4 regions of the Methylobacterium sp. 13MFTsu3.1M2 genome follow, and region 4 is predicted to be linked to each of the others. Evidence: predicted binding sites of a transcription regulator. Region 4 holds the regulator's gene; each other region holds the start of a gene.

Region 1 (7,794 bases), on a different contig from region 4:
TCCCGTCGTTGTCCGGGATGAGCGGGCTCCAGTTCGCGGCGTTCACGTGGCCCCAGCCCAGGGCGATGAAGGCGACCACGACGGTGAGCTTCACCGCGACCATGATGTTGTTGAAGAGCGCCGATTCCTTCGTGCCCCGCATCAGCAGGATCGTGATCAGCGCTACGATCAGGACCGCCGGCAGGTTCAGCAGCGCGGTCCCGCCGCCCTCGATCGGCGTGCCCGGCGCGTTGGCGAACTGCGCCGGGATCACGATGCCGACGCTCTTCAGGATGCTCGTCACGTAGCCCGACCAGCCGACCGCCACGGTGGCGGCGCCCATGGCGTATTCGAGGATCAGGTCCCAGCCGATCAGCCACGCGAAGAACTCGCCGAGCGTCGCGTAGGTGTAGGTGTAGCTCGATCCGGCGACCGGGATCAGCGCGGCCATCTCGGAGTAGCAGAGGCCGACGAAGGCGCAGGCGATGCCGCCGAGCACGAAGGACAGCATGATCCCCGGCCCGGCATACTGGGCCGCGGCGGTGCCGGTCAGGACGAAGATGCCGGCGCCGATGATCGCCCCGATGCCCATCGCGGTGATCGAGAGGGCGCCCAGCGACTTCGAGAGCTGCTGCTCGCCCTCGCCGCTCTCGACGATGTCCTCGACCGACTTGCGCCCCATCAGGCCCGACGAATCCATTGCACCATCCTTCCAGATCGGGGTGGCTCAGCGCGCGTCATCATGTCCGGAGACGGCGACGATCCTGCCGCGCTTTCAGAGTTGTAGAGGCGGATCGACCGACAACAACGTGAGCGGGCGCAAGATTCTTCCGAGCAAGATTCTCCCGAGCAAGATCTTTCCGGTCAGGCGCGCTCGATCCGCGCGATCAGTGGTCTGACCTTGAGGCGACCCGTGAACGCGCCCTCGGCACGCAGGGCCTCGCGCCGGACGACGTCGCCGGCCCGGGCCTGCCGGGCGCCGACGACGGTCTCCGCCCGTCTGACGAGCCGGCCGAGCCAGTGCCCGGCCGGGCGGTGCAGGCGGCCGAGCGCCGTCTCCGGCCGCGCGGTCCCGACGAAGCGGTCGAGGGTGCGGATCCAGCCCTCGGCCGGGACGTCGCCGGCCTCAAGGCACAGGATCCAGTCCCGCCGGGCCGCGGCGGCGCCCGCCGCGTAGGGATTGCCGCCCCGGTGCAGCACGAGGGTCGCGCCCGTGGCCTCCGCGACGGCCGCCACGGCCTCGCTCTCGCGGCCCGCGACGATCACCGCGTCGCCGACGAGGCCGCCGGCCACGCCGGAGACGAGCACGCTGAGCGTGTCGGCCAGGCGATCGATCGCGTCCGGATCGGCCGGTTCGGCCAGATAGGTCACGGCGGAGAGCATGAGCGCGCGCATAGACGATTCTGCGGCGCCGTAAACTGCCCCGCGGCCCGCGCGGCGACGCGCCGTCGCCCGGACGGTCTGCAGAGCCGCATTTGCCTGAAAAAAAGGCGCCCTTCGCCGTCGTGTTCGCTCTATGTTCTTGTATGGATCCGCGAGGGAGGCGAGTCGTCATGGGGGACACGCGCGATGGGACCGCATCCGGGGCCGCGCCGCGACTCAGGCCGAGCGTCGCGGAACCGGCCGCCCGGCGCGGGCGCGGCGCGACGGCCAACCCGACGGGCCGGTACGAATCCGCCCGGCGCGAGGCGTTCCACGACGAGACCTGGACGGCGGACGCTCCGGCACCCCTGCGCACGCAGGTCACGCCGGAGCGGTCCGCCCGGATCATCGCGCACAACAGCTCGCCCGACATCCCGTTCGACCGGTCGATCAACCCGTACCGGGGCTGCGAGCACGGCTGCATCTACTGCTACGCGCGCCCGACCCATGCCTGGCTCGGCCTGTCGCCGGGGCTCGACTTCGAGTCGCGGATCTTCACCAAGCCGGACGCCGCCCGCCTCCTCGCCCGCGAGATCGCCGCGCCGGGCTACCGGCCCGACACGATCGCCCTCGGCACCGCCACGGATCCCTACCAGCCGGTCGAGCGGGAGCACCGGCTCACCCGCGCAGTTCTGGAGGTGCTGCGGGAGGCCCGCCACCCCGTCAGCATCACCACCAAGTCGGACCTCGTGCTGCGCGACCTCGACCTCCTGGCCGAGATGGCGGCGGAGAACCTCGTGCTGGCGGCGATCTCGCTGCCGACGCTGGATCCGGACCTCGCCCGCCGCCTCGACCCGCGGGCGCCGCGGCCGGGCAAGCGGCTCGCGGCGATGCGGGGCCTGAGCGCGGCGGGCGTGCCCGTCATGGTCAACGTCTCGCCGATCATCCCCGGCCTGACGGACCACGAGATCGAATCGATCCTGGCCGAAGCGCGCGCGCATGGAGCGAGCCGGATCGGCCACGCGCTGCTGCGCCTCCCGGGCGAAGTCGCGGACCTCGTGGCGGACTGGTTCACCGAGCACTATCCCGAACGCAGGGCGCGGGCCTTCGCACTCCTGCGGGAAGCCCGGGGCGGGCGCGAGAACGACCCGCGCTTCGGCCACCGCTTCCGCGGGGAGGGCGCCTACGCGGCGATGATCGGCCAGCGGGTCCGGCTCGCCGGCACGCGTCTCGGTTTCGCCTTCGGGCGCATCGCGCTGAATCGCGACGCCTTCCGGAAGCCCGGCGCGCAGCTGGCGCTGTTCTGACACGCGACCGACGCGGCGGCGCGCGCGAGGCAGCGGACCTGTCCCACAGTACGGTTCAGCGAAAATTCCAGTCATTTTGGCCGGAAGCGGCGTAGAAATATAGTTTCAAAGATAGAAAACGACTCAAATTTTGCTTCAAAAGTGGATTTTTAGATTTCTAACGTGTGAGGAAAATCGCAGAACGTAAGATTGACATCTGTGTCATTGTGGTTCAAATGCCTGAGATCGCGAGGTTTACTGCGAGATTTTGACCAAGTTTGATTGAGTTATCGAATTTCAGTTCTATATTGAGGGTCGTTCTGTGCGTAAGAGCGCGATTTTGTCCGGCGTCCGTGTCCGCAGATCCCGCCAGTGGACGCTGTGCGCCGTGATCCGGTCGCGGGCGAGCCGCGCGCCGCGGCCCGGCTCGGTTCTGCCGGTCGCGACTGCCGGCCTTCCTTGAGACGGTAGCGTGTCGGGGTTTCGACCTCCGATGCCGACCGGGCGAACTCCCGGTCCGATGACCGGACCGGGATCGCCGGTGAGCCCCCGGACTCGCCGCGCCCTCGCCGCGCCCTTCGAGCGAACCGGGCCGGCGCCGCGTCGGGGTGCCTGTCGCGTCGCTCAGCCTTTCCGTCGACCGAGGCCGACCGGCCGCCCTGCTCGAACCGGGCAGCCCGGGGGCGGGCCGCACGCCTCGACGCACCGCGAAGAGAGATCCCGACCCTCATGCTGCGTCTTCCGCGTCCGTCCATCGGCACGATCCTGTGCGCGATCCTGTTCTCACTCAGCGCCATGCTCCTGGCCGCGGGCGCCCGGACGGCGCTGGAGGCCGGGGTGCAGGAGCGGGAGAGCCGCCGCGTCGTCGCGCTCACGGAAGGCAGCCGTATCCTCCTCGAGATCCTGCTCGCCGTGCGCCTCGAGCGGGGGCGGACCCTGCAGGCGCTGATCGCCGCGGGCAGGATCCCGCCCGCCGACGCGGCCCTGATCGCCCGACAGCGCGCGACCCGGATCGACCGGCTGGAGGCGCTCCTGAGGCTGGTGCGCGCGATCGACACCGCCGCGGTGGCGAAGACGGTCGATCCGCTTCGACGGGCGCACGAGGCCGTCACCGGCCTGACGTCGCGGATCGACGCGGCCCTCGCGGTCCCGGTCGCGGAGCGCGAGGCCGCGACCGCGGAGGTCGCCGCGACCGCCTTCCGGGATCTGCTCGACGCCCTCACGGCGACCAGCGGGGCCGTCGACGTCACGATCCCGCGCCGGGACGCGGCGCTGGCCCGCGCCCTGGACATCAAGCGCGCCGCCTGGATCACGCGGGTCGCGATCGGCGGCAACGTGGCGCGGGCCGAGACGGCCGTGACGCGGGGCACGGGCTGGTCCGAGGAGGAGCGCCTCGCGGAGGCCGAGGAGCGCGGCCGCGTCGCGGCGAGCTGGGCGAATCTCGTCGATCACATGGACGACACGCTGCCGCGGGCGGTCCAGGACGCCTTCGTGAGGGCGGGCAGCAGCAACTTCGAGGGCGAGGTCGCGGCGCGGCGGCAGGCCTTGCGGGCGGCCCTGAGCCGGGGCCAGCCGCCGGGCGTCGCGATCCAGGACCTGCGCGACCGCAACACGCGGGAGGTCAACACCATCGCCGACCTCGCCGAGGCGGCGCTGAACGCGATGGTCGCCCGCGCGCAGGCACTCTTCGCTGAGGCGGGGGCGACGCTCCTGCACACCGGCCTGTTCCTGGCCGCATCGGTGCTGCTCGCCGGTGCCGGCGCCGTCGTCGTCGTCCGCCGCGTGCTCGGGCCGCTCCGGGCCATGATCCAGGCGATGCGGGCGCTCGCCTCCGGCGACGTCGCCGTGGAGATCCCGGCCCGCGGGCGGCGGGACGAGATCGGCGCGATGGCGGCGGCCGTGGAGGTCTTCCGGGACAACCTCGTCCGCACCCGCGCCCTGGAGGCAGAGGCGGACGAGGCGGCGCGCGCCGCGGAGGCGCAGCGCCGGACCATGACGCACACGATGGCGCAGACCTTCGAGGCGGCGGTGGCCGGCATCGTCGGGCAGGTCTCCGCCGCCGCGGCCGAACTGCAGACCACGGCCTGGGAGATGACCACCACAGCCCAGGAGACGGCCAGCCAGTCCGATACCGTGGCCGCGGCCGCCGAGGAGGCGTCCGCCGGCGTCAGGACGGTGGCCGCCGCGGTGGAGGAACTCGGCACCTCCGTCCAGGAGATCGGGCGGCAGGTCCAGGGCTCGTCCGAGCTGGCCCGGAGCGCGGTCGGCGAGGCCGACCAGACGGCCGCCCTGGTGGCGGCGCTGAACGCGTCCGTCGCCCGGGTCGACGCCGTCGTCGAGCTGATCGCCCGCATCGCCGCGCAGACGAACCTGCTGGCGCTCAACGCCACGATCGAGGCGGCGCGGGCCGGCGAGGCCGGGCGCGGCTTCGCGGTCGTCGCAACCGAGGTCAAGGAACTGGCCGCCCAGACCGGTCGGGCCACCGACGAGGTCGGCCGGCAGATCGGCGAGATCCGGACCGTGACCGGTCAGGCGGTGCGGGCGATCGGGACGATCACCGGCCGGATCGGGGAGATCGACGCCGTGGCCGCCGCCATCGCGGCCGCGGTGGAGCAGCAGGGGGCGGCGACGCAGGAGATCGTCCGCAACGTCGCCCAGGCCAATGCCGGCACGCAGGAGGTCACCGGCAACATCGCCGGCGTGGCGCAGGCGGCCGACCGGACCGGTCGCGCGGCCGACCACGTGCTGACGGCCGCCACCGCGCTCACGCGTCAGTCGGAGGAGCTCGCCGCGGAGGTCGAGCGCTTCCTCACCGGCGTCCGGGCCGCGTGACCCGTCGCCCGGCTCAGTCGAAGCCGCGGGTGAAGCTGAGCCGGTGGTGGGGGCTGCGCCCGAGCTGCGACAGGCCGGCGCGGTGGACGGCCGTCCCGTAACCGACGTTGCGCTCCCAGCCGTAGCCGGGATGGCGCCGGGCGAGCCGCCGCATCAGCTGGTCCCGGAGCACCTTGGCGACGATCGACGCGGCGGCGATCTGGGGCACCAAGCGGTCGCCGCCGATGACGGCGCGGCCGGGCAAGCCCGGCAGGGCGTCGCGCCCGTCGACCAGCACGGGCGCGGCGAGGCCGAGCCGCGCCACCGCCCGCGCCATGGCGTCGAGGGTCGCGCCGCGGATGTTGATCCGGTCGATCAGGGCGCGCGACCCCGCCGCCACCGCGACCCGCGCGTGGGCGCGGATCAGGGGGGCCAGCCGGTCGCGCACGGGCTCGGGGACGCGCTTGCTGTCGTCGAGGGCCGCGAGCAGGTCGGCCGGGATCGCCGCCGGATCGAACCAGACCGCGGCCACCACCACGGGCCCGCAGAGCGCGCCGCGCCCGACCTCGTCGCAGCCGATCGCCGCCGGATAGGCGGCGGCCCGGGCGGGATCGAACGGCCCGGCGACCGGGGGCCGGGCTCTGGCGGACCCGGCCGGTCCGGCGGGCGATCCGGCTGGCGGCTTGGCTGGCGGCTTGGCGGGTGGCATCGCGCCCTCCTGCCATTCCGCGCGGACGCCGTCACGCGTCAGGCGGCGTCGCGAGTGCTCCGGGCGCCGCCATGCGCCTCGACGATGTTGCCGAAGAACTGCCGCGCGCTCACGTCCCAGCCGCGGCGCAGGGCCTCGGCCCGGCACTCGGCGCGCGACAGGCGCAGGGCCGCCAGCGCGGCGACCCGCAGGTCCGGGTCGAGCACGCCGACCCGCGTGCCGCCGACCACGTCGTTCGGACCCGGAACCGGGAAGGCCGCCACCGGGAGCCCGCTGGCCAGGGCCTCCAAGAGCACGATGCCGAACGTGTCGGTGAGGCTCGGGAAGACGAAGACGTCGCAGGCCGCGTAGACCGCCGAGAGGTCCGCGCCGGTGCGGGTGCCGAGGAAGTGCGCCGCCGGCGCGAGCGCCTGCAGCCGCGCGCGGTCCGGACCGTCGCCCACCACCACCTTGGTGCCGGGCAGGTCGAGGGCGAGGAAGGCCGCGACGTTCTTCTCCACCGCCAGCCGCCCGACGTAGAGGAACAGCGGCCCCGGCAGGCCGGCGAGTTCCGCCGGCACGGGCGTCCCGGGCTCGGCCGGCCGGAACCGCTCCGTGTCCACGCCCCGGGTCCAGCGCATCAGCCGGCCGAACCCCCGCGCCGCGAGTTCGCCCTGGAGCGAGGCGGTGCTGACCATCGTCCCGCGGGCGGCGCCGTGGAACCGGCGCAGGTACGCGTAGGACCACGCCTCCGGCACCGGGGCGCGGGCGGCGAGGTATTCCGGGAAGCGCGTGTGGTAGCTCGTCGTGAAGGGCAGGTCGTGCGCGAGGCAGTGCCGGCGCGCCGCGAGGCCGACCGGCCCCTCCGTGGCGATGTGCACGTGGCTCGGCCGCTCGGCCCGCCAGCGCGCCGCCACCCGCTCGCGCCCGGCATAGGCGAGGCGGATCTCGGGGTAGCCCGGCAGCGGCAGCGAGCGGAAATCCGCCACGGACAGCAGCGTCGTGGCGAAGCCGTGCCCCGGCGCGCGCCGGACCATCTGCTCGAGGGAGCGCACGACGCCGTTCACCTGGGGGTGCCACGCGTCGCTGGCGATCAGGAGCTTCACGGCGGCGCCCTCACGCCACCGCGCGCCGGCCCGGCAGGGGCTGCGGCACGACCTCGGCCTCCCGCGCCCGCAGGAGGCTCGGGTAGTGCAGCACCTCGATGCGGCCGTCGTAGTGCTCCACGAGCCCGGTGCAGGATTCCACCCAGTCGCCGGTGTTGAGGTAGCGCAGGTCGCCGATCGGCCGGTCCGCGGCGTGGTGGATGTGGCCGCAGATCACCCCGTCGGCGCCCTGGCGGCGGGCCTCCTCGGCCAGGATCGTCTCGAAGCGGCCGATGAAGCTCACCGCGTTCTTCACGCGCAGCTTCGCCCAGGCCGACAGCGACCAGTAGGACAGGCCGAGCCGCCGCCGCACCTTGTTGATCAGCGTGTTGAGGGAGAGCGCCAGCGTGTAGGCGCCGTCGCCCAGATGGGCGAGCCACGGCGAGTGGCGCACGACCATGTCGAACTGGTCGCCGTGGATGACGAGGTAGCGCTTGCCGTCGGCCGCCTCGTGGATCGCGGTCTCGGCGAGCTCGATGCCGCCGAAGCTCGTGCCCACGTAGTCGCGCAGGAACTCGTCGTG
Region 2 (7,794 bases), on a different contig from region 4:
GGATCCAGCCGTCGGTGGAGTAGTTGTCGCGGGTGCGGCCGAACGCGTTGGTGTACTGCGCGCCGGTCACGACGTCGCGGGCAACGTAGGCCTGGACGGTGAAGATCTTGAAGTCGTAGCCGATGAGGCCGCCGAGGGCGAACCGGCCACGGTTCCCGGCCGCGGCGCTGGCCTGGCTGATGTCGAAGTTGTAGGTGCCGTAGGCGATCGGGCCGATCTCGAAGTTGCCGAACTTCTTGGTCGCCGTGAGGTCGAAGTTCAGGGCGTCCGACAGGCGGATCGGGCCGATGGCGGCGCCGACCTGGCCGGGGAAGCGGCCGGGCGAGTCGTAGATGTTGGCGGTCAGGTTGGCGGTGATGTTCCAGCCGTCACCCGTGTAGCTGCCGGCGATGCCGAAGCGGTAGGTGTTGGAGGAGAGCTGCGGCAGGACCGGGGTGGCCGTCGTGCCGTTCGCGGTGATGATCGAGCCGCGGTCGCCGTTCAGGTCGTTCAGGTAGGCGCCGCCGAGCAAGCTGACGCCGAAGTTGTTGCCGAGGTCGAAGGCCCAGATGCCGCCGACGAAGGTGCCGACGTTGATCGAGATGTCCTTGTTGCGCACGCCCGCCGGGTTGCGGGTGAAGGCGAACACGGTCGGGGGCGCCACGAGCAGCTCGACGCGGCCGCCGAACGGCACGAACGGGGTCGACCAGACCAGGACCGGGATGTTGACGGCCGTGTCGGGCGAGTTCGGCGCGTCGGTGCGGCGATAGGTGAACGTGTTGATCGCGTAGAGGCCTTCCGGCAGCGGCGCGCCGACGGCGAGGCCGACCTGCTCACCGGGAACCGTCGTGGTCTGCGCCTGCGCGATCGTCGAGGTCATGCCGACCGTGAGCGCGACCGTGCCGGCCGCGAGCCAGTTCTTCATCATTTTCTCATTCCTTCCCAAGGTCATACGGCGTCCGTCCCGCATTCGGCACTTCCCTGCCGGTCTGCTCGCCTATCGCGGCTGCCGGCTTCGGACCTGCCGAGCGCCCCCACGGAGCCTGCCCGTCTCAACGTCTGCGACTATTCTACAGAGACCTGCGGAAAGACAGTGGAATGCTCGCCGAAACGCCACAACCGGCCGAACCGTTGCGCAAAAGCCGCATTTTTGCGGCGATGCAACACTGTCCACAGACCCTGCTCGGATCGCGGTTTCGGCAAAATATCGTTGAACGGTCAAGCTGTTGCCGGCCCGGGCCGCGGGAGAATCCGGCAAAGGCGGGAAGGTGATCGGGCAGGCCGCCGGTCCGGACGCGCGGGCCGGGATCCGGCTCCGAGCCGGTCGGCGGCGGGTCCGGAGCCGGATCCGGCCGCTCGAATCACCGTCCGCGGGCGCGGGGTCCGGCCGAGACCCGGCAGAAACTGCCGCGCCGGCCCGGGAGCGGGTGATCCGTCGCGTCGGACCCGCGCCCGCACTGCAGGGGCGGGGGCGCGTCCGGCACGGTCGCCGGTGCGTGCGATGCCCGCCCCCGGACGGTCCGCCCCCTCCGCCGCCGCGCTACTCCGCGGCGCGGCCGCGGCTCGCGGGTGAGGCGGGCCGCCGCTCCAGCACCTCGCGCAGGAACCGGCCGGTATGGCTGGCCTTGGCGCGGGCGATCTCTTCCGGCGTGCCCTGCGCCACCACCCGGCCGCCGCCGTCGCCGCCCTCGGGACCCATGTCGATCACCCAGTCGGCGGTCTTGATCACTTCGAGGTTGTGCTCGATCACCACCACGGTGTTGCCCTGGTCGACCAGCTCGTGGAGCACCTCCATGAGCTTGGCGACGTCGTGGAAGTGCAGGCCGGTGGTCGGCTCGTCGAGGATGTAGAGGGTGCGGCCGGTGGCGCGCTTCGACAGCTCCTTGGAGAGCTTCACGCGCTGCGCCTCGCCCCCCGACAGGGTGGTGGCCTGCTGGCCGACATGGACGTAGTGCAGGCCGACCCGCTTCAGGGTCTCGAGCTTGTCGCGGATCGCCGGCACCGCCTTGAACAGCTCGGCCGCCTCCTCGACGGTGGAGTCGAGCACGTCGGCGATGGACTTGCCCCGGTACTTCACCTCCAGGGTCTCGCGGTCGTAGCGCTTGCCCTTGCAGACGTCGCAGGTGACGTAGACGTCCGGCAGGAAGTGCATCTCGATCTTGATGACGCCGTCGCCCGAGCAGGCCTCGCAGCGCCCGCCCTTGACGTTGAACGAGAAGCGCCCGGGCTGGTAGCCCCGCGCCTTGGCCTCCGGCAGGCCCGCGAACCAGTCGCGGATCGGCGTGAAGGCGCCGATATAGGTGGCGGGGTTCGAGCGCGGCGTGCGCCCGATCGGCGACTGGTCGATGTCGATGACCTTGTCGAGGTGCTCCAGCCCCTCCAGCCGCCCGTAGGGGGCCGGGTGCTCCAGGGCGCCGTTCAGCTTCTTGGCGACGGCCTTGTAGAGGGTGTCGATCACCAGGGTGGACTTGCCGCCCCCCGAGACGCCGGTGATGCACGTGAAGGTGCCGAGCGGGATCTCGACGTCCACGTCCTTGAGATTGTTGCCCCGCGCGCCGAACAGGCCGAGCTTGCCCTTCCGGCCCTTGCGGCGGGCGGTCGGGGTGCGCACCGCCATCGCGCCCGTGAGATACTTGGCGGTGAGCGAGGCGGGGTTCGCCAGCACCTCCGCGGGGGTGCCCTGCGCGATGATCTCGCCGCCGTGGATGCCGGCGCCCGGGCCGACATCGACCACGTAATCGGCCTGCAGGATCGCGTCCTCGTCGTGCTCGACCACGATCACCGAGTTGCCGAGGTCGCGCAGGCGCTTGAGCGTGCCGAGCAGCCGCTCGTTGTCGCGCTGGTGCAGGCCGATCGAGGGCTCGTCCAGCACGTAGAGCACGCCGGTCAGGCCGGAGCCGATCTGCGAGGCGAGGCGGATGCGCTGGCTCTCGCCGCCCGAGAGCGAGCCGGAGCCGCGGGCGAGCGTCAGGTATTCCAGGCCGACATCCACCAGGAAGCTCAGCCGGTCGCGGATCTCTTTCAGGATCCGGACCGCGATCTCGTTCTGCTTCGCGGTCAGCTTCCCAGGCAGGTCCGAGAACCAGCGATGCGCCTCGGAGACCGAGAGGGCGGTCACGTCGGCGATGTCCGCCATGGCGACCTTCACGGCCAGAGCCTCGGGCTTCAGCCGCTTGCCGCCGCAGGCGGCGCAGGGCGTCTCGCTCATGAAGCGCCCGATCTCCTCGCGCACGGCGTCCGAGTCGCTCTCCTTGTAGCGGCGCTCCAGGTTCGGGATCACGCCCTCGAAGGGCTTGTTGACCGTGTACTTGCGCAAGCCGTCGTCGTAGGCGAAGCGCACCGCCTGCTTGCCCGAGCCGTAGAGCACGATGGCGCGGGCCGTCTCCGACAGGCTCTGCCAGGGGACGCCCGTCTTGAAGCCGAAATGCTCGGCGAGCGCCTCGAGCGTCTGGCCGTAATAGGGCGAGGTCGACTTCGCCCAGGGGCCGACCGCGCCGCGCTTCAGGCTCAAGCCAGGGTCGGAGATCACCAGCTCGGGGTCGATCCGCATCTCGTGGCCGATGCCGCTGCAGGTCGGGCAGGCGCCGAACGGGTTGTTGAACGAGAACAGCCGCGGCTCGATCTCCGCGATGGTGAAGCCCGAGACCGGGCAGGCGAAGCGCGACGAGAAGGTGACGGTCCGCGGCGCCTCGCCCTCGGGGGCGTCGGCGAACACGATCTCGGCGACGCCGTCGGCGAGTTCCAGCGCGGTCTCGAAGGATTCGGCGAGCCGCGAGCCGATATCGGCCCGGACCACGATCCGGTCCACCACCACGTCGATGTCGTGCTTGAACTTCTTGTCGAGCTTGGGCACGTCGTCGATGGCGTAGTATTCGCCGTTGACGCGCAGCCGCTGAAAACCCTTCTTCTGGTATTCTGCGATTTCCTTGCGGTACTCGCCTTTCCGCCCGCGGACCACGGGCGCGAGCAGGTAGAGCCGGGTCTTCTCCGGCAGTTCCAGCACCCGGTCGACCATCTGCTGGACGGTCTGGCTCTCGATCGGCAGGCCGGTGGCCGGCGAGTAGGGGATGCCGACCCGCGCCCAGAGCAGGCGCATGTAGTCGTAGATCTCGGTCACCGTCCCCACGGTCGAGCGGGGGTTCTTCGAGGTGGTCTTCTGCTCGATCGAGATCGCCGGCGACAGCCCGTCGATCTGGTCGACGTCGGGCTTGGACATCATCTCCAGGAACTGGCGGGCGTAGGCCGAGAGCGACTCGACGTAGCGGCGCTGCCCCTCCGCGTAGATCGTGTCGAAGGCGAGCGACGACTTGCCCGAGCCCGAGAGCCCGGTGAAGACCACGAGCTTGTCCCGCGGGATGGTCAGGTCGACGTTCTTGAGATTGTGCTCCCGGGCGCCGCGGATCGCGATGACCCGCCGGTCCTCGACGGGGGCCGGCGCGGCGTCGAACAGGGCCTCCAGCTTGGCGTCGATGGCGGCTTCGGTCCGGGCCGCGGGCGCTTCGCCCTTCGCGCGGACCGGTTTGGGCAGGGCTGCCTTCGTTGAGCCTGCCTTCGTCGAGGCTGCCTTGAGGGGCGTCTTGGGAGCGGCTTTGGCGGCGCCGGCGCGGCTTGCGACACGACTTCCAGCTTGGGCTTTGGCCATGAGGGCGGCGGTCTTTCGAGGCGTCGACGCGGTCAGAGTCGGATTTCGCGCGCGGGCCAGCCGCCGCACTGGCCTCATGTCGAGCCCGAGGGGGCTCACGGCAAGATGCGGCCGGCGGGACGCAGGCCCGTCATGCGCCGCCCTTGCTAGAACGAAACGCGTACGTCGGCAACCGCTCGGTGAACGCGCCGCCGTCTCCGCGGGCGCAGCGCGGCGGCCCCGATGGCGCCACACGGACGAGGCGCGCGCCGGGCTCCCTCCGCTGCGCGGGACGACGCGGTGCAGCCGACGGCCGCGATCAGAGTCCGGCGGCCCCAGGTTCGCCGTACCTTGATTCGCCAAATTTCGGGATCCGCCAAACCTCGGGTTTCGCCAAACCTTGGCCCACCTTCGGTGTTGCACCGCGGGGGCTGAGATCCACGTCGCCGAATCCCGCCCTCAGATCCACATCCCGACCCGTATCGATGCCAGCGCTCGACCTGACCGCTCCGGTCGCCATCCCCGGGGCCGACGACCGGACCGCGGCCCGGCAGAGGCTGTCCACCCGGCTGTTGTTCCTGATCGTCGGCCTCGCCAACGCCACCTGGGCGCCCCTGGTGCCGCTGGTGAAGGACCGCGCCGGCCTCGACGCGGCGGGGCTCGGCCTGCTGCTCCTCACCTTCGGCGTCGGCTCGATCCTGGCGATGCCGAGCGCCGGGGCCGCGGCCGCGCGGCTCGGCTTCCGGCCGGTCCTGCTCGCCGGCACGCTCGCGATCGGCCTCGCCCTGCCGGTGCTGGCCGTGGGCTCCGGGCTCGTGCCGCTCACCGGGGCGCTGCTGCTGTTCGGGGCCGGGATGGGGGCGGTGGACTGCGTCATGAACCTGCAGGCCGTCGCGGTGGAGCGCGCCGCCGGGCGCCCGATGATGTCGGGCTTCCACGGCCTCTACAGCCTCGGCTGCATCCTGGGGGCGCTGCTGGCCAGCGTCCTGATGGGCACCGGCCTGGGCGCCGGCTGGAGCGTGCTGATCCTGGTCGCCGGCATCGTGGCCCTGTTCGCGGCCGCCTGGCCGGGCATCCTTCCGGCCGGCGGGACAGGGGGAAGCGGCGGGCCCGCCTTCGCGCTGCCCCGCGGCCCGGTGCTGGTGCTGGGCCTGCTCTGCTTCGTGGTGTTCCTGACCGAGGGCTCGGCCCTCGACTGGAGCGCGGTGTTCCTGATCCAGCAGCGCGGGCTCGATCCGGCCTGGGCGGCGCTCGGCTACGCTTCCTTCTCGGTCACCATGACGGCCGGCCGGCTCGGCGGGGATGCGATCGTGGCCCGCCTCGGCCGGCGGCCCGTGGTGATCCTCGGCGGCCTGCTGGCGGCGGCCGGCCTCGCGCTCTCGGTCGTCATCCCGGCCTGGGAGGCGGCGCTCGCCGGCTACGCCCTGGTCGGGGCGGGCTGCGCCAACATCGTCCCGGTCCTGTTCACGGCGGCGGGGCGCCAGACCGCGATGCCCGCGCGCGTGGCGGTGCCGGCGGTGACGACGCTGGGCTATGCCGGGGTGCTGGCGGGGCCCGCGCTGATCGGCTTCGCCGCGCAGGCGCTCGGCCTGCCCGCGTCCCTGCTGATCGTGGCGGCGCTGCTCCTCGGCGTGGCGGCGGCCGGCCGGTCCCTGCGGGTGTGACCCCTCACGCCTCGGCGTTGCGCGCCATGAAGGTGGCGGGCGTCCCGTCCTCCGGGTTCACGAAGACGATGTCGGTCGGCGCCCGCCGGGGCGTGTCGATCGACAGGAACACCACCGGGTCCCCGGGCTCGAGCGCCGGCATCGCGTGGACCGTGCCCTTCTCGAAGAACAGGAGCTGGCCCGGGCCGAACGCCGTCTCGGCGGCCGGATCGCCCAGCCAGACCCGGCCCCGGCCCGAGAGGCAGTAGAGGTACTCGTCGCAGGTGGCGTGATAGTGCGGCGGGGTCGGCCGGTAGATCCGGAACACCCGGGCGCTCGCCGCCTCCCGGTCGGTCAGGTAGGTGTCGACCAAGAGGGTCTCGGCGCTGTCGGGCAGACCCGCCGCCAGCGCCGTCACGTCGAAGAGGCCGGTCCCCGCCGCGTCCGCCATCACGTCCTCCTCAATCGGAAAACCCTTCGAGCACGATCTTCCCCCTGGCGCGCCCGCTCTCGACCAGCGCGTGGGCGCGCCGCAGGTTCGCGGCGTCGATCCGCCCGTAATGCTCCCCCAGGGTGGTGCGCAGGCGCCCGGAATCAACGAGGCGGGATATCTCGTCGAGGAGCGCCCCCTGGGCGGCGATGTCGGCGGTGGCGAACATCGAGCGGGTGAACATGAACTCCCAGTGGAGCGACAGGCTCTTGCGCTTGAGGAGCCCGACGTCGAGGCGCTCCGGATCGTCGATCAGGGCGAGGCGGCCCTGCGGGGCGATCAGCTCCACGATCGCGGCGAGGTGGGCGTCGGTGCTGGTCGTGGAGAAGACGAGGCCCGGCGCGCCGATCCCCAGGGCCGCCACCTCCGCCGCCAGGGATCTGGAATGGTCGACCACGTGGTGGGCGCCGAGGTCCCGGCACCAGGCCGCCGTCTCAGGCCGCGACGCGGTGGCGATCACGGTGAGGTCGGTGAGTTCCCGGGCGAGCTGGATCGCCACCGAGCCGACGCCCCCCGCGCCGCCGACGATCAGGATCGCCGGGGCCGCGCCCGGCACCGGCTTGTCCCCGTCGAGCCGGTCGAACAGGGTCTCCCAGGCGGTGATCGCGGTGAGCGGCAGGGCGGCGGCCTGCGCCCAGTCGAGGCTCTCCGGCTTGTGCCCGACGATGCGGGCATCGACGCAATGGTATTCGGCGTTCGTCCCCGGCCGGGTGAGGTCGCCCGCGTAGAACACCGCGTCGCCCGCGGCGAAACCCTGGACCTCCGCGCCGGCGGCGACGACGGTGCCGGCCGCGTCCCAGCCGAGCACCTTGGTGCCGCCTTCCTCCGGCTCGGCCCGCCGCCGGACCTTGGTGTCGACCGGGTTCACCGAGACCGCCTCGACCTTCACCAGCAGGTCGCGCGGGCCGGGCTCGGGCTGGGGCAGGTCGAGGTCGACCAGGGCCTCGGGATCGGTGATCGGCAGGGACTTGCGGTAGCCGACGGCGCGCATGGTGATCTCCTCGGAGTGTCGCCGCAGGAGATGCCGCCCGCCTTCACGGGCCGCAAGTACGCACATAAAA
Region 3 (7,794 bases), on a different contig from region 4:
CCGAGACCGGCGAGCCGATCCTGGCCAATCTCGGCCGGTTCGGACCCTACGTGCAGCACGGGAAGACCTACGCCAATCTCGGCAAGGACGACGACGTGCTGGAGATCGGGGCTAACCGCGCCATCGACCTGATCGTCGCCAAGGAGCAGGGCGGCGGACGCGGCCGCCCGGCCGCCGATCCGGGCCGGCCGCTCGGCAAGGACGAGGCCAGCGGCCGCGATCTCGTGGTCAAGGCCGGCAAGTACGGGCCCTACGTCACGGACGGCGAGGTCAACGCCACGCTGCCGAAGACGATGAGCGCCGAGGCGCTGACCCTCGACGAGGCGATCGCCCTGGTGAACGCCAAGCGCGCCGCGGGCGGCGGCAAGCCGGCGAAGCGCGGGGCGGTCCGGAAAGGGTCGGCGCGGGCCGCGGGCGGCGACAAGCCGGCGGCGAAGAAGACCGCCGCGAAGAAGCCTGCGGCCAAGAAGGCGGCGGCGAAGACGTCGAGCGCGGGCTGAAGCGTTCGTGGACGAGGCTGAGGCGGGCCGGCAAGCCCGCCCGTCCTTGCGAGCGGAGCGAAGCAATCCAGTGCATCGCGAGGCGTTCGAACGTGGCGCCGACTGGGTTGCTTCGCTCCGCTCGCAAGGACGCGGGTGAGGCAGCGTCGACGCTCTCTCACCGTGGGGTGCGGTCAGCGATCGGGATCAGACCAGGTAAGTGATCGTCGCCGCGACCGCAGTCGCGAAGGTCGCCAAGGTGATCGTGGTGGCATTGACCAGCGCCCGCCCGGCCGGAGCGACAGCCGCGTCATCGTCGCAGCCGAAGGCGGCGCCGGCCGCGTGCTCGAAGCGGATCAACGTGAGGCGGCGGGCCTCGATCGCGGCGTCGCTCATGGACTGCGGCTCCCTGACCACGGTCAAGATTTATCTCCGCCACCAACGTCGATCGTCCCGTTCTGTTCCGGGCGTCGCCTGTGGAAGCCGGGCATGCGGGTCACGAGAAAGCCTTAACCCATTGTTGTGCAACGTCGTGATGACGGCCCGGCGCGCGGAACCGTGTGCCGACACGGACGCGGCCCTCGCTCGCGGCGGCGCAGCATGCGATGATGCGACCGCCTCGCCGCAGGGCGAACGGCTTTGATGTTTATGGTTTGTTCCGCTATCATGCGGGGATGAAGGCGCATGCTCCACGACCCGAGACCCGTCCCAAGACCCGTCTGCGCGAAGCCGAGCCGGCCGACGCGCCGCGCGCCAGGAGGCCGCGCGTGAGCGATCCGGCGCGGGACCTGTTCGGGCCGGGCGGCAAGGGCGCGGCGGCCCGCCCGCCCGAGCCGCGGCGGCGGCTGGATTCGGCGGCCTCCGTGGCGACGCTCGCGGCCGCCGAGCCGGAGGGCGGCTACACCGCCTCCGACATCGAGGTGCTGGAGGGGCTGGAGCCCGTCCGGCGCCGGCCCGGCATGTATATCGGCGGCACCGACGAGCGGGCGCTCCACCACCTGTTCGCCGAGGTGATCGACAACTCGATGGACGAGGCGGTCGCCGGCCATGCCAGCTTCATCGAGGTGGAGCTTGAGGAGACCGGCGCCCTCGTCGTCACCGACAACGGCCGCGGCATCCCGGTCGACCCGCACCCGAAATTCCCCGGCAAGTCGGCGCTCGAGGTCATCATGACCACGCTGCACGCCGGCGGTAAGTTCGACTCGAAGGTCTACGAGACCTCGGGCGGCCTGCACGGCGTCGGCATCTCGGTGGTGAACGCACTCTCCGACCTGCTGGAGGTCGAGGTGGCGCGCAACCAGACGCTCTACCGGCAGACGTTCTCGCGCGGTCATGCCCAAGGGGCCTTGGAACTGGTCGGCCGGGTGCAGAACCGCCGCGGCACGCGCGTGCGCTTCCACCCGGACGCCCAGATCTTCGGCTCGCTGAAGTTCGACCCGCGCCGCCTGTTCAAGATGGCGCGCTCCAAGGCCTACCTGTTCGGCGGCGTCGAGATCCGCTGGCGCTGCGCCCCGGCCCTCCTCGAGGGGCTGGAGGACGTTCCGCCCGAGGCGGTGCACCGCTTCCCCGACGGGCTGCGCGACTACCTCGCCCGCGACATCGACGGGAAGGAACTCGTCACCGACGCCATGTTCTCCGGCAAGATCACCAAGCCGGGCTCGCACGGGTCGCTCGAATGGGCGGTGGCCTGGATGGTCGCCGAGGACGGGATCTCGCACTCCTACTGCAACACGATCCCGACGCCCGAGGGCGGCACCCACGAGGCCGGCCTGCGCGTCGCGCTGCTGCGCGGCCTGCGCGAGCACGCCGAGCGGGTGAACCAAGCCAAGCGCATGACGGCGGTGACCACCGACGACGTCATGGCGACCTGCGCGTCGATGCTCTCGGTGTTCATCCGCGAGCCGGAATTTCAGGGCCAGACCAAGGACAAGCTCGCCACCGTGGAGGCCCAGCGCATCGTCGAGACGGCGGTGCGCGACGCCTTCGACCACTGGCTCGCCGCCTCCCCGGCCCAGGCCAACAAGGTCCTCGACTGGGTGATCGACCGGGCCGAGGAGCGCCTGCGCCGCCGCCAGGAGAAGGAGGTCGCCCGCAAGAGCGCGACCCGCAAGCTGCGCCTGCCCGGCAAGCTCGCCGACTGCTCGGCGGCCGGCACCGCGGGCTCGGAGATCTTCATCGTCGAGGGCGACTCGGCCGGCGGCTCGGCCAAGCAGGCCCGGGACCGGGCGACCCAGGCGATCCTGCCGCTGCGCGGTAAGATCCTGAACGTCGCCTCGGCCTCGCGCGACAAGCTCGGCGCCAACCAGCTGATCTCCGATCTCACCCTGGCGCTCGGCTGCGGCACCGGTTCGGCCTTCCGCGAGGCGGACCTGCGCTACGAGAAGGTGATCATCATGACGGACGCCGACGTCGACGGCGCCCACATCGCCTCGCTGCTGATCACCTTCTTCTACCGCCAGATGCCGAGGCTGATCGACCGCGGCCACCTCTACCTCGCGATCCCGCCGCTCTATCGGCTGCAGCAGGGCTCGAAGGTGGCCTATGCCCGGGACGACGCGGATCGGGAGCGGATCGTCAAGACCGTGTTCAAGGGCGGCAAGGTCGAGATCGGGCGGTTCAAGGGCCTCGGCGAGATGATGCCGGCCCAGCTCAAGGAGACCACCATGGATCCGAGGAAGCGCACATTGCTGCGCGTCGCGGTCCTGGACGAGGCCCGGGAATCGACCGGCGACACGGTCGAGCGCCTGATGGGCAACAAGCCCGAGGCGCGCTTCGCCTTCATCAGCGAGCGCGCGGCCTTCGCCGAGGGCGCCGACCTCGACATCTGACGCCGGAGCGCCGGCGCGGCCTCGCCGCGTCGGTCGATGGCGCCCGCGCCGTCATTGCGAGCGGAGCGAAGCAACCCAGCAGCGCCACGTCCACCGAAGTCGCGCTGCCCTGGATCGCTTCGCTGCGCTCGCAAAGACGGGTTTCGGTCGCGCCTTATCGGGGCGGCGCGATCACCTTGGCCGGGTCGAAGGGCTGGGCCGCCGCCACCGTGTCCTTGCCCATGTTGAGGACCGCCGAGAATCGGTCGCCGCCGGGACGCAGCACGAGGGCGCCCGGCTCGACCGCGATGAGCTTGCTGCCGAGGCCGAGGAAGCCGCCGACGTCGATCACGACGGCCTTGAGCGTCCCGCCGTCGGCGATGAGCAGATCCTCGATCTTGCCGACGCTGTCGCCGGCGGCGTTGCGCACCGTCACGCCGATCATCTTCGTGGTCAGGAAGGTGACGGGCTTGAGCCCCTGACGCTTGGCGGCGTCCTCGGCGCTCGCCGCCTCCGTCAGCCGCCCGCCCCCCTTGCCGTCCGTCGAGGTTCCCGGTCCCGTGGCCGGCAGGATCGTGTCCTTGCCGATCACGCTGGCGTCCTGCGCGGAGGCCGGCGCGTTCGCGAGGCCGAGGGCCGCGAGCGACAGGAGAAGGATTCGGCTTCGCATGGCTGATCGCTCCGCGCGCCCGGTCCCTGCGTGGAAGGCCCTGTCCGGGTCACTGAGGGGCGCCGCGGTCTCAATCGCGGGCGGCCCGCGCGGTTCCGGCCCTCCCTGTCGCACCCGCCGAGGTCGGTTCGCGGTCCCGAAACGCGAAAGGGCCCGGCCTTGCGGCCAGGCCCTTCGGGAGCGCGGAGCCGGCAGAGCCGGCTCCGGCATCCGGTCTCAGTACGAGCCGAACTTGTAGTTCAGGCCGGCGCGGACGACGGCGAACTCGGTCTTGGCGGCGGCGCCGTTGAGGTAGGCGATGCCGTTCGGGGGCAGGAGGTTGCCGTAGAACACGCCGCCGGCCGAGTTCTTCTGGCGGTCGAGGCTGACGTAGAGGCCTTCGACCTTCAGCGTCACGGCGTTCGAGCGGAAGAAGTTCAGGAACGAGTCGGTGGGCAGGGCGTACTCGACGCCGCCGCCGGCGGCCCAGCCGGTGCGGAAGCTGTCGCGGAAGCGGTTGCCGGCGAAGTTCTGGTCGTCCTGGCCCGAGCCGTAGGCGAAGCCGCCGGTGCCGTACACGAGGGTGCGGTCGAAGGCGTAGCCGAGGCGGCCGCGCACGGTGCCGAAGTAGTCGAGGCCGTTGCCGCTGGTGGCGACGAAGGCGCGCGGGGCGGCGAACGCGATGCCCGGGGCGCCGCCGAAGGCGTAGTTCTGGGTGCCGTTGGCGCGACGGGCGAAGTCGACGTACTGGGCGTCGGCCTCGAAGCCGATCACGACGCCGGAGCCCGGGGTGAACTGGTAGTTGTAGCCGATCTGGGCGCCGCCCGAGAAGCCGTCGTTGTTGCTGCGGTTGTTGACGCTGACGACGCCGGCGGTGCCGGGGGAGTTGATCAGCGAGCCGCCGGGCAGGGCGTAGTTGGTGGTGTTGCGGCTGTTGGCGTCGAAGCCGTAGCCGGCGTTCACACCGAAGTAGAAGCCGGTCCAGGTGAACACCGGCACCGGCGTGAACACCGGCGGCGGCGCGGCGCGGCGCGGAAGGTCGGCGGCGGACGCCGCGGCGGTCATGCCGGCGAGGACGGTGGATGCGAGGAGAAGCTTCTTCATGGTGGTGTTCGGTCCTGGGGTTAGCTTGAGCCGGCAGCCTTCTAGGCGCTCTCGGATGGCGGGTCTGTCGCTTTCCTGCAACAAGCCTCTTCAGGCTAGGGACATCCCGTCAACGAAAGATGAAGACTAGCCGGCCCTGCCCGACAGCAGACGGCCCACTCGCACGCTCGAGGAGGGCGAGGAGAGCTGCAGAGACCGTGAAGACTAGCTGCCTTGCGCGCCGCGCATATTGGCGGCAGCCGGCGCGGGGCCGGCGACATCGCTCGTGGTCTCTGCAGGAGCCGTCGGCGGCGAACGTTTTATTCCGGCACAACTTCGACGAGAATGATTCTCGCGCGTAAGCGATCGATTAACCCTGTTGCCCGATGGTCCGTCGCTCGCAGGCCCGTCCCCGGGCCCCTGTCGCGCCCCAAACCGAATCCGGTCCCCCGCCGGCGGAGACCGCTGTCCATGCAGAGCCCCGACGGACGGAGCCGGACGACTTTCGGCAAGCGCCGGACCGGCGAGGCCGCGCCCGGCGCGCAGGCCGGCCCGCGGACCGGCTCGACCGCCGCGCGGGTGGCGCGCGCCGAACCGAGGCGGAGCGCGGGCCCCCTGCCCTGGACGCTGCGCGTGGCGGGCCTGGTCGGGATCGTCGCGGTGATCGGCGCCTACCAGCTCGCGCGGCTGAGCCGGCCCGACGCGCCGACGCCCGGGACTGCCGTCGCGACCGCGGCGCTCGCGCCGATGGCCGAGCCCGAGACGACCGGCGCCATCGCGGCGGCCCGATCCGCCCGCACCACCCGCCTGGATCCCTGCGTCGCGCCCGCGGGCGACCGTCTCCGGCCCTGATCGGCGACCCTTCGCGCGGCCGATCCCCTGTGCGCGGGCAGGCACTGTAGCCATTGCGAGATTGACAAGTCGCGCCAAGGCCCTAACTGACAGGGAGCATGCGCCCCGCGGCCCCGGGAGCGTCCGAGCGCCCCGCGCGAGCCTTTCCCAGCCGTTGCCGCGACGGTGTCCTTCGCGCCGGCCGGGCGCGCAACGGTTCCTGAACGCAGATGCCTTTTTCCGACCTGGGACTGAGCGAGAAAGTCCTGAACGCCGTCGAAGCGGCGGGTTACACCGAGCCGACGCCGATCCAGGCCGAGGCCATCCCTCACGTGCTGGCGCGCCGCGACGTCCTCGGGATCGCCCAGACCGGCACCGGCAAGACCGCGGCCTTCACGCTCCCGATGCTGACGCTGCTGGAGAACGGCCGCGCCCGCGCGCGGATGCCGCGCACGCTGATCCTGGAGCCGACCCGCGAGCTGGCCGCCCAGGTGGTCGAGAATTTCGACCGCTACGGGACGAACCACAAGCTCAACGTGGCGCTGATCATCGGCGGCGTCTCCTTCGCCGATCAGGACGCCAAGCTGATGCGCGGCACCGACGTGCTGATCGCGACGCCCGGCCGCCTGCTCGACCATTTCGAGCGCGGCAAGCTGCTGCTCACCGGCGTCGAGCTCCTGGTCATCGACGAGGCCGACCGCATGCTCGACATGGGGTTCATCCCCGACATCGAGCGCATCGTGAAGATGGTGCCGTTCACCCGGCAGACGCTGTTCTTCTCGGCGACCATGCCGCCGGAGATCGAGCGGCTGGCGGACATGTTCCTGCACAACCCGCAGCGGGTCGAGGTGGCCCGGCCCGCCTCCACGGCGACCACGATCACCCAGCGGCTCGTCGCCACCGGCGCCGAGGGGCACGCCAAGCGCGAGCGCCTGCGCACCCTGATCCGCGGCGAGGGCGAGCTGAAGAACGGGATCATCTTCTGCAACCGCAAGCGCGACGTGGCGCTGCTGCAGAAGTCCCTGGTCAGCCACGGCTTCGACGCCGCGGCGCTCCACGGCGACATGGACCAGCGCGCCCGCACGACGGCCCTCGACGGGTTCCGCAACGGCGACACCGCCCTGCTGGTCGCCAGCGACGTGGCGGCGCGCGGTCTCGACATCCCGGCCGTCAGTCACGTCTTCAACTTCGACGTGCCGCATCACCCGGAGGATTACGTCCACCGGATCGGCCGCACCGGCCGCGCCGGCCGCAGCGGCACGGCCTACACGCTGGTCGCCCCCGACGACACGCGCTCCCTCGGCGCCATCGAGGCGCTGATCGGCCAGCCGATCCCCTGGCTGGACGGCGACCTGACCAGCGTGGCCGACGCGTCCGGCGATACCGGGACGCGCCACCGCGGCCGCGCGAGCGACGGGCGTCGGGGCGGCCGCTCCGCCAAGAGCGGTGGACGGAGCGGCGACAAGAGCGGCAGCGACAAGAGCGGCAGCGACAAGGGTGCCGACAAGGGCGCCGACAAGGCCGTCGTCGAGAAGAGTGCCCGGAGCGCGAGCGAGACCGAGGAGGTCCGCGAGCGTCCGACCCGGTCGCGCGGCGGCCGCGGCGCGGCGCGCGCGGAGAGCCGCCCGGACGATCGTCCCGAGAGCCGCTCTGAGAGCCGCCCCGAGAACCGTCCGGAGCCGCGCGCGTCGGGCCGCGCGTCAGGCCGCGGCGGCGAGTCCGCGCGCGAGGAGCGCGGGCGCCGGATCGACGCGGACGGGGACACGCCCGTCGGCCTCGGCTCGCACGTTCCTGCGTTCCTGCTTCGACCAGTCTTGGCGAAGAAGGATAAGTAACAGACGTCTGTTCCGGCTTAACTGTCCGGCTACCAGGCAGCCGTATATTGGGTCAGGGCAACGACGCAGGCGCGTCGGTCGCCCCGGACCGCGGGATACGGATGAGCCAG
Region 4 (7,794 bases):
TGTCCTTGGCCTTGGCGACGTACTTGCTGACATTCTCGGGGGTGCCGATCTCCATCAGCATCTTGAGGGCCGCCTCGTTGGCGCCGCCATGGGCCGGGCCCCACAGGCAGGCGATGCCGGCCGCGATGCAGGCGAAGGGGTTGGCGCCCGAGGAGCCGGCGAGCCGCACCGTCGAGGTCGAGGCGTTCTGCTCGTGGTCGGCGTGCAGGATGAAGATCTTGTCGAGTGCCCGGGCGAAGACCGGGTTCACCTCGTACTCCTCGCACGGCACCGCGTAGCACATGCGCAGGAAGTTCGACGTATAGTCGAGGTCGTTCTTCGGGTACACGAAGGGCTGGCCGATCGAGTACTTGTAGGCCATCGCGGCGAGCGTCGGCATCTTGGCGATCATGCGGATCGACGCGATCAGCCGCTGGCTCTCGTCCGTGATGTCGGTGGAATCGTGGTAGAAGGCCGACAGGGCGCCCACCGAGGCGACCATGACGGCCATCGGGTGCGCGTCGCGGCGGAAGCCGGTGAAGAACCGGTTCATCTGGTCGTGCACCATGGTGTGGCGCGTGACCCGGTACTCGAAATCGGCCCGCTGGGCGGCGGTCGGCAGGGCGCCGAACAGCATCAGGTAGCAGGTCTCGAGGAAGTCGCCCTTCTCGGCGAGCTGCTCGATCGGATAGCCGCGGTAGAGCAGCACGCCCTCGTCACCGTCGATGTAGGTGATCTTCGACTCGCACGAGGCCGTCGAGGTGAAGCCCGGGTCGAAGGTGAAGGCGCCGGTCTGGGCGTAGAGCTTGCCGATATCGATCACGTCCGGCCCGATCGTGCCGGTTTTCACCGGCAGTTCGATCGACTTGCCGTCCACGGTGATGGTGCTGGGTGCGCTCATGGATCGTGGACCCTTCTCTGGCGACGTGGCGGATGCCGGCCTCGGGCTGCCCGAGTCGGTCCCGGGGGCCTGAGCACACGCATTATGCTGCGGGTGCTCACAGCCATGGGTTACCCAAACGGCAGTGCAGCAGCAACGGGGTCGGTGACAACCCGCCCCCGTCGCCAAGCGAATTCCGCCAACCGATTTCCACCCAACGCAATCCGGGTCGGGGCCGGCAGTTCCCTGTCCGCTCCCGGTCCGCGCGCAGCGGTCCCAGCGCCGCCTCGTCCCTGCCCTCAGCCCGGCCTCAGCCCTGCGGCGCCTGATCCCCGAGGCGCGCCAGGCTTTCCTCCCGGCCGAGCACCGCCATCACGTCGAACAGGGGCGGGGAGGTGGTCCGGCCGGTGAGCGCCGCGCGCAGGGGTTGGGCCACCTGCCCGAGCTTGCAGCCGGCCGATTCCGCGTACTGCCGCACCGCGCCCTCGGTGGAGGTCGCGCTCCAGTCGGGCAGCGCCTCGAGCACCGGCCGCACCCCGGCGAGGCGTCCGCGCCCCTCGTCGGAGAGCAGGGCGCGGGCCTTGTCGTCGAGCGCCAGGGGCCGCTGGGCGTAGAGGTAGTAGGCGCTGTCGAGGAGCTCGATCAGCGTCTTGGCCCGCTCCTTCAGGCCCGGCATGGCCTGGACGAGCTTGTCCTTGAGATCGGGCCGCAGCGGCGCCGACAGGCCGCGCTCCGGCCCGACGTTGGGCAGGATGGTCTCGATCGCCGCGACGAGGTCGGAATCGGCGCTGGTGCGGATGTAGAGGCCGTTGAGGTTCGCAAGCTTGGCGAAGTCGAACCGCGCCGCGGAGCGTCCGACCGCGCCGAGGTCGAAGGCCGCGACCATCTCGTCGGTGGAGAAGACCTCCTGGTCGCCGTGGCTCCAGCCGAGCCGCACGAGGTAGTTGCGCAGGGCCGCCGGCAGGTAGCCGAGATCGCGGTAGGCCTCGACGCCGAGCGCGCCGTGGCGCTTCGAGAGCTTGGCCCCGTCCGCCCCGTGGATCAGCGGGATATGCGCCATCCTCGGGATGTCCCAGCCGAGGGCCGAGAAGATCTGGCTCTGGCGCGCCGCGTTGGTGAGGTGGTCGTCGCCGCGGATGATCTGCGTGACGCCCATGTCGTGGTCGTCGACCACGACGGCGAGCATGTAGGTCGGCGTCCCGTCCGAGCGCAGCAGGACGAGGTCGTCGAGGTCCTTGTTGGCCCAGGTCACGCGGCCCTGGACGGCGTCCTCGACCACGGTCTCGCCCTCGGTCGGGGCGCGCAGGCGGATCACCGGCTTGACCCCGGCGGGGGCCTCGGACGGGTCGCGGTCGCGCCAGCGGCCGTCGTAGCGCGGGGCGCGCCCCTCCGCGCGGGCGGTCTCGCGCATCTGCGTGAGCTCCTCGGCGGTGGCGTAGCAGTGATAGGCGCGGCCCGCGGCCAGCAGCTCCTCGGCGACCGCGCGGTGGCGCTCGGCGCGGGCGAACTGGAAGACCACGTCGCCGTCCCAGTCGAGGCCGAGCCAGGAGAGGCCGTCGAGGATCGCGTCGATCGCCCCCTTGGTGGAGCGCTCGCGGTCGGTGTCCTCGATGCGCAGCAGCATCGTGCCGCCGGTGTGGCGGGCGTAGAGCCAGTTGAACAAGGCCGTGCGGGCCCCGCCGATATGCAGGTAACCCGTGGGCGAGGGGGCGAAGCGCGTGACGACGGCTGAGGACATCGGTCCGGTATGTTCCGGGGCTGGTCGCGGACGGGGCGCGACGGACGGCGAAGGGGCGGCGGAGCGGCGAGGGGCTCGACAGGGCGCCCGTAGCACGAAGAACCCGCTGTAGCACGGGCCGGCGGATGCGTTAAGAATCGCCCGCAGAATCGCCCGGCCCCGACGACAGGTCGCGCGGAGCGGGGCGGCGGCGATGCGGCGGATCGGCGCGAGGCGGGCGGACGGCGCGGTCGCGCTGATCGGCCCGCGCGCCCGAGCCCTTCCCGCCGCCCTCTTGGCCGCCCTCCCGGCCGCCCTCCCGGCGCTCCGCGACTGGGTCGTCGCCGGCCTCGCCCGCGAGGCCGAGCAGCGCCGGCTGTTCCCCTGGCTGGCGGTGGCCTTCGGCGGCGGGATCCTGGCCTACTTCGCGGCGGCCGACGGCGCGCCGAGCCTCGCCGCCCCCCTGATCGCGGCCGCCCTCGCGCTGGCGCCGGTCCCCGTCCTCGGCGCGCGGCCGGCGGCCCTGGCGGCGGCGCTCGCGGTGGCGGCCGCGTTCCTCGGCTTCGCGGCGGCGACCTGGCGGGTCTCGCAGGTCGCCGCACCGATCCTCACCCGCACCACGATCGGCCCGCTCGTCGGAACGGTCGAGGCCCTGGACGAGCGCGAGGTGGGCGCCCGGCTGGTGATCCGGGTGGAGAGCTTCGCCGGCCTCGCGCCGGAGGCGCGGCCCGCCCGGGTCCGGGTCTCGTTCCGGAAGACGCCGATCCCGCGTCCCGGGGACGGCGTCGCCGCCACGGCCCGGCTGCTGCCGCCCCCGGAGGCGGCCCGGCCCGGCGGCTACGACTTCGCCCGGGACGCCTATTTCCAGGGGATCGGCGCGGTGGGCTCGCTGATCGGCACCGTCACCGTCCGGGAACCGTCCGGGCCGCCGCCGCTGGGCCTGCGGCTCGCCGCTGCGCTCGACGCGGCGCGCAACGGGCTCACGCGCCGGATCGCGGAGGCCGCCGGCGGCCAGGCGGGTGCGGTGGCGGCGGCCCTGGTGACGGGCAAGCGCGGCCTCATCGGGCCGGCCACCAACGACGCGCTCCGCGCCGCCGGCATCTACCACGTGGTGTCGATCTCGGGCCTCCACATGGTGCTGGCCGCCGGCGTGGTGTTCTGGCTGGTGCGGGCGCTCCTCGCCGCGGTGCCGCTCTGCGCGCTGCTCTGGCCGATCAAGAAGATCGCGGCCGGCTTCGCCATGGTCGGCGTCACCGCCTACTGCGCCTTCTCGGGCTGGGACATCGCGGCCGAGCGCTCGCTGATCATGACCCTGATCATGCTGGGCGCGATCCTGGTGGACCGGCCGGCCCTGTCGATGCGCAACCTCGCCCTCGCGGCGCTGATCGCGCTCGCCCGGGAGCCGGAGGGCCTGCTCGGCCCGAGCTTCCAGATGTCCTTCGGCGCCGTGGCCGGGCTGATCGCCTGCGCGCGGCTGATCGACGGGCGGCTGCTCGTGCGCCCGGGGGCCGGGCGGATCGGGCGGCTCGTCGGGACCGGCCTGTCGGCGATCACCGGGACCCTGGCCACGACCCTGGTGGCGCAGGTCGCGACGGCCCCCTTCGCCACCTACCACTTCCAGACGGTCCAGCCCTTCGGCCTCGTCGGCAACGCCCTGACCCTGCCGCTCGTCTCCCTGGTGGTGATGCCCGCCGCGGTGATCGGCTGCCTCGCCTATCCCTTCGCCCTCGACCGGCCGGTCTGGTGGCTGATGGGGCAGGCGGTGGCCGGGATGCTGGCGATCTCGGACTGGATCGCCGGGTTCGAGCGGGCGGTCCTGGTGCTGCCGGCCTTCGGCGCCGGGGCGCTGGCCCTGCTGACCGCCGGCCTGCTGCTGGGGACGCTGCCGGCCTCGCGCCTGCGCTGGCTCGCCGTGCCGCCGGTCCTGCTCGGGCTCGTCCTCGCGGCCCGACCCGACCGCTACGACCTCTACGTCGACCGGCAGGGCGCGGGGGCCGCGGTGCGAGGGCCGGACGGGCGGCTCGCGGCCCTCGGCAGCCCTTCGGGCTTCGTCCTCGAGCAGTGGCTGAAGGCGGACGGCGACGGGCGGCGGCCCGCGGCGCTGATCGTCCGGTCGGGCAGCGGGCGCTGCGACCGGCTCGGCTGCACCGCCCGGCTGCCGGACGGGCGGGCGGTCGCCCTGGTCCGGGACCGGCGGGCCTTCCCGGAGGATTGCGCCCGCGCCGCGGTGCTGATCACGGGCCTCGCGGCGCCGCCCACCTGCACGGGGCCGCTGGTGATCGACCGGCGCGTCCTCGCCGCCCGCGGGGCCGTGGCCCTCCGGACCGACGGCGACGGCTTCGCCGCGCGCTACGCCTGGGACGACGGCCGCGCCGTGCCCTGGCGGCCGGCCGCCGGGCGCGGACCGGGACCGCCGCGGCCGGTCACCGCGGAGCCGGGCGACCGCCCCGCGGAGGACGGGGTCGCCGCGACGCCGGAGGCCGACGCCGCGCCGGGCGGAGACCTCGCCCCCGGCGACGCGCCGGCCGAGCCGCTTCAGTAGCGGCGGACGAGGCTCACGAGGCGGCCCTGGATCCGGACTCGGTCGGGCCCGAGCACGCGGGTCTCGTAGGCCGGGTTGGCGGCCTCGAGGGCGATCGACGAGCCGCGGCGGCGCAGGCGCTTGAGCGTCGCCTCCTCGTCGTCGATCAGCGCCACGATGATGTCGCCGGTATTGGCCGTCTCCTGCTTGCGGATGACCACGAGGTCGCCGTCCAAGATGCCCGCCTCGACCATCGAGTCGCCGCGCACCTCGAGGGCGTAGTGCTCGCCGCCGGCCACGAAGTCTGGCGACAGGGTGATGGCGTGGCTCTGGTTCTGGATCGCCGAGACGGGCGTACCGGCCGCGATCCGGCCCATGACCGGGATCGAGATGGCGCGGCCGGACTCGTCGATCATCCGCGTGCTCGCCGGGGCCGGCGGCGGCTTGGACTTACCGCCCTCGACCACGCTCGGCGTGAAGCGGCGCGGCTCGGCGGGGGCCTGAGTCGCCGGAGCGGCCTGAGTCAGGCTCTCGGGGATCCGGATCACCTCGATGGCGCGCGCCCGATTCGGAAGGCGCCGGAGGAAGCCGCGCTCCTCGAGCGCCGTGATCAGCCGGTGGATGCCGGATTTCGACTTGAGATCGAGGGCATCCTTCATCTCGTCGAACGACGGCGGGACACCGCATTCCTGCATCCGGCTCTGGATGAATCGCAGGAGGTCCAGCTGCTTGCGCGTGAGCATCGACGGGGGACTCGCGGCTTGGCGGACCGCCACGTGACGGTCTCCGAAACAAATCACGAACAGGTTAAACGTTCCGCAAGTGTTCCGCAAGAGCGGCACCGCTCGGCTCGGCGCGCCGCGGGCGCGCCCGCGGGAGAAGGTCGAGAAACGCATTGACGGCGCAAGCGGAGCCGTTTCAATGCATCGCGGCGCCCCGCCGGGAAGGCGGCGGATCCGGGGTGCGGGCTGGGACCCTCTTGGAATGACGAGGATGCGACGACCCGCAGCTCTGCTGCCCCTCGGCCTCGCCGCCCTCGGCCTCGCCGGCTGCACCACCGGATTCTCCTACATCTCGCGGAACTACGTGGCGCTCACTCCCCAGGTCGTCACGATCGGCTGCAAGGAGCCCTACGAGGTCTACGACAACCGGCAGCTGCGCCGGATGCTGATCGTGTCCAACGCCCTGCGCGAGTATACCGGCTGCAACCTGAGCGAGGTCCGGATCGATCCGGAGCCGGGCGCCACCCGGGTGAAGCGCTTCCGCACCGCCGCCCGGGCCTATCTCGACGAGACCGTGCGCGAGGATTGCCGGATCACCGGCGAGACCGTGTTCGATCCGCTGAAGACCGAGTTCGCCTACGCCTGCGACGCGCCGATCGAGAAGCGCGGCACCGTGGTCCCCCGCCTGCCGGGCCGCAATCCGGGCCTCGGCGTGCGCTGACCGGCCGGCGGCGCGTCCTCAGGCGCCCGGCTTCGGGAAGGTCCGCTCCGCGGCGTCGCCGGCGGCGGCCAGCAGGGCGCGGGCGAAGGCCCGGGCCTCCGTCCGGTCGAGCACGATCGCGGCGGTGACCGGCGCACCGCCGAGGTCGGCGAGGGCGAGTTCCAGGCGCACCCCGTCGGGCACGGCGCTCGCCTGAAGGCTCCAGCCGGAGCCCCGGTCCGTGCTCTCCGCCATCGTGTTCCTCCCGCATGCCCGGCACGGCGCCGCGCGCCCACCGGAACGGCCAGGCCCGGGACCGCTCCCGGAGCCGCGCTCCGATCTTCCCTGCCTCGCCTGTCCGCGTTCCTCAAGGCCACAGGCCGCGCAGGGGTGGAGATGCGCGCCGTCGCGGATGCCGGCGGCCGCATCGCGGCGATACGGGGCGGCACGGGGCTGCGCCCGCGCCGCGGCGCGGGCGAGGGCAGGGGCGGCCGGGATGGGGCCGGCCTCGGGGCGATTGACGCGAGGCCGCCGATGATGTCTCCCGCGGGCTCCGATCAGGTGGAGTTCGAACATGCAAGAGATCTGGTTCCGCACGGGCGAGGCCACGGTGCTGGCGGCCGAGGGCCAGTACACCGACGCCATGCCGGAGGTGCTGATCGGCTCGGTGCGCGGCCCGGTCGGTCAGGCCTTCGCGTCGATGATGGGGCAGGTCCAGGGCCACACGCGGATGTTCGTGGTGCGCGACCTCAACCAGCTCGTGCGCCCGGCCACGATGATGACCACCAAGGTCACGATCCACACGGCCGAGTATGCCGAGCTCCTCGGCGGCGTGGTCCAGGCCGCCACCGGCGACGCGATCGTGGACTGCATCATCGAGGGCATCCTGCCGAAGGACGGGCTCGACGAGCTGTGCATGATCATCATGATCTGGCTCGATCAGCGCTGCGCCGAGGACGACAACCTCGACCAGAAGGACCTCTACCGGACCAACTACGAGGCCACGAAGCTCGCCATCGCCCGCGCCCTCAAGGGCGAGCCGACGGTCGACGAGCTGATCGCCAACCGGAAGACCGTGAAGCACTACGCGCTCGACGGCGTGATCGAGTACTGAGCGGCCGCTCGGCGGGGCACGCCGCCCCGTCATCGCGCGGCGAAGCGCGTCGGGGCAGCGCGCGTTCGGTGACCGTGGCGCCGCCTGGATCGCTTCGCTGCGCTGGCAAGGAGGGGGCCAGCCCGGTTCCTTCGATGGTTTGTGGGTCAACCCGGTCCCGA

Evidence for each region. Region 4 encodes LexA, which represses DNA repair genes until DNA is damaged. Its sites were predicted from a motif close to TGTTCNNNNTGTGTTCNG; they were not measured.
Region 1: the regulator LexA is predicted to act here: its motif matches at 1,486-1,503, upstream of BM314_RS02555 (PA0069 family radical SAM protein).
Region 2: the regulator LexA is predicted to act here: its motif matches at 4,769-4,786, upstream of uvrA (excinuclease ABC subunit UvrA).
Region 3: the regulator LexA is predicted to act here: its motif matches at 1,123-1,140, upstream of parE (DNA topoisomerase IV subunit B).

The regions. Positions count from the first base shown of each region.
Region 1 covers NZ_FOMM01000003.1:98,227-106,020, forward strand. Annotated here, with positions in the region: gene BM314_RS02545 (amino acid permease) at 1-679, opposite strand, end outside; gene BM314_RS02550 (hypothetical protein) at 844-1,374, opposite strand; gene BM314_RS02555 (PA0069 family radical SAM protein) at 1,533-2,648, shown strand; gene BM314_RS02560 (methyl-accepting chemotaxis protein) at 3,357-5,459, shown strand; gene BM314_RS02565 (ribonuclease HII) at 5,473-6,147, opposite strand; gene BM314_RS02570 (glycosyltransferase family 4 protein) at 6,186-7,232, opposite strand; gene BM314_RS02575 (UDP-2,3-diacylglucosamine diphosphatase) at 7,243-7,794, opposite strand, start outside.
Region 2 covers NZ_FOMM01000033.1:6,708-14,501, forward strand. Annotated here, with positions in the region: gene BM314_RS26215 (transporter) at 1-907, opposite strand, end outside; gene uvrA (excinuclease ABC subunit UvrA) at 1,520-4,621, opposite strand; gene BM314_RS26225 (MFS transporter) at 5,086-6,264, shown strand; gene BM314_RS26230 (cupin domain-containing protein) at 6,269-6,694, opposite strand; gene BM314_RS26235 (zinc-binding alcohol dehydrogenase family protein) at 6,705-7,724, opposite strand.
Region 3 covers NZ_FOMM01000029.1:54,354-62,147, reverse strand. Annotated here, with positions in the region: gene topA (type I DNA topoisomerase) at 1-500, shown strand, start outside; gene BM314_RS25005 (hypothetical protein) at 687-875, opposite strand; gene parE (DNA topoisomerase IV subunit B) at 1,247-3,307, shown strand; gene BM314_RS24995 (PRC-barrel domain-containing protein) at 3,462-3,956, opposite strand; gene BM314_RS24990 (outer membrane protein) at 4,173-5,039, opposite strand; gene BM314_RS24985 (hypothetical protein) at 5,490-5,870, shown strand; gene BM314_RS24980 (DEAD/DEAH box helicase) at 6,080-7,684, shown strand; gene BM314_RS24975 (GGDEF domain-containing protein) at 7,786-7,794, shown strand, end outside.
Region 4 covers NZ_FOMM01000005.1:84,161-91,954, reverse strand. Annotated here, with positions in the region: gene gltA (citrate synthase) at 1-880, opposite strand, end outside; gene gltX (glutamate--tRNA ligase) at 1,170-2,597, opposite strand; gene BM314_RS05070 (ComEC/Rec2 family competence protein) at 2,791-5,118, shown strand; gene lexA (transcriptional repressor LexA) at 5,112-5,840, opposite strand; gene BM314_RS05060 (hypothetical protein) at 6,091-6,540, shown strand; gene BM314_RS05055 (hypothetical protein) at 6,559-6,774, opposite strand; gene fae (formaldehyde-activating enzyme) at 7,094-7,633, shown strand; gene BM314_RS05045 (Uma2 family endonuclease) at 7,780-7,794, opposite strand, start outside.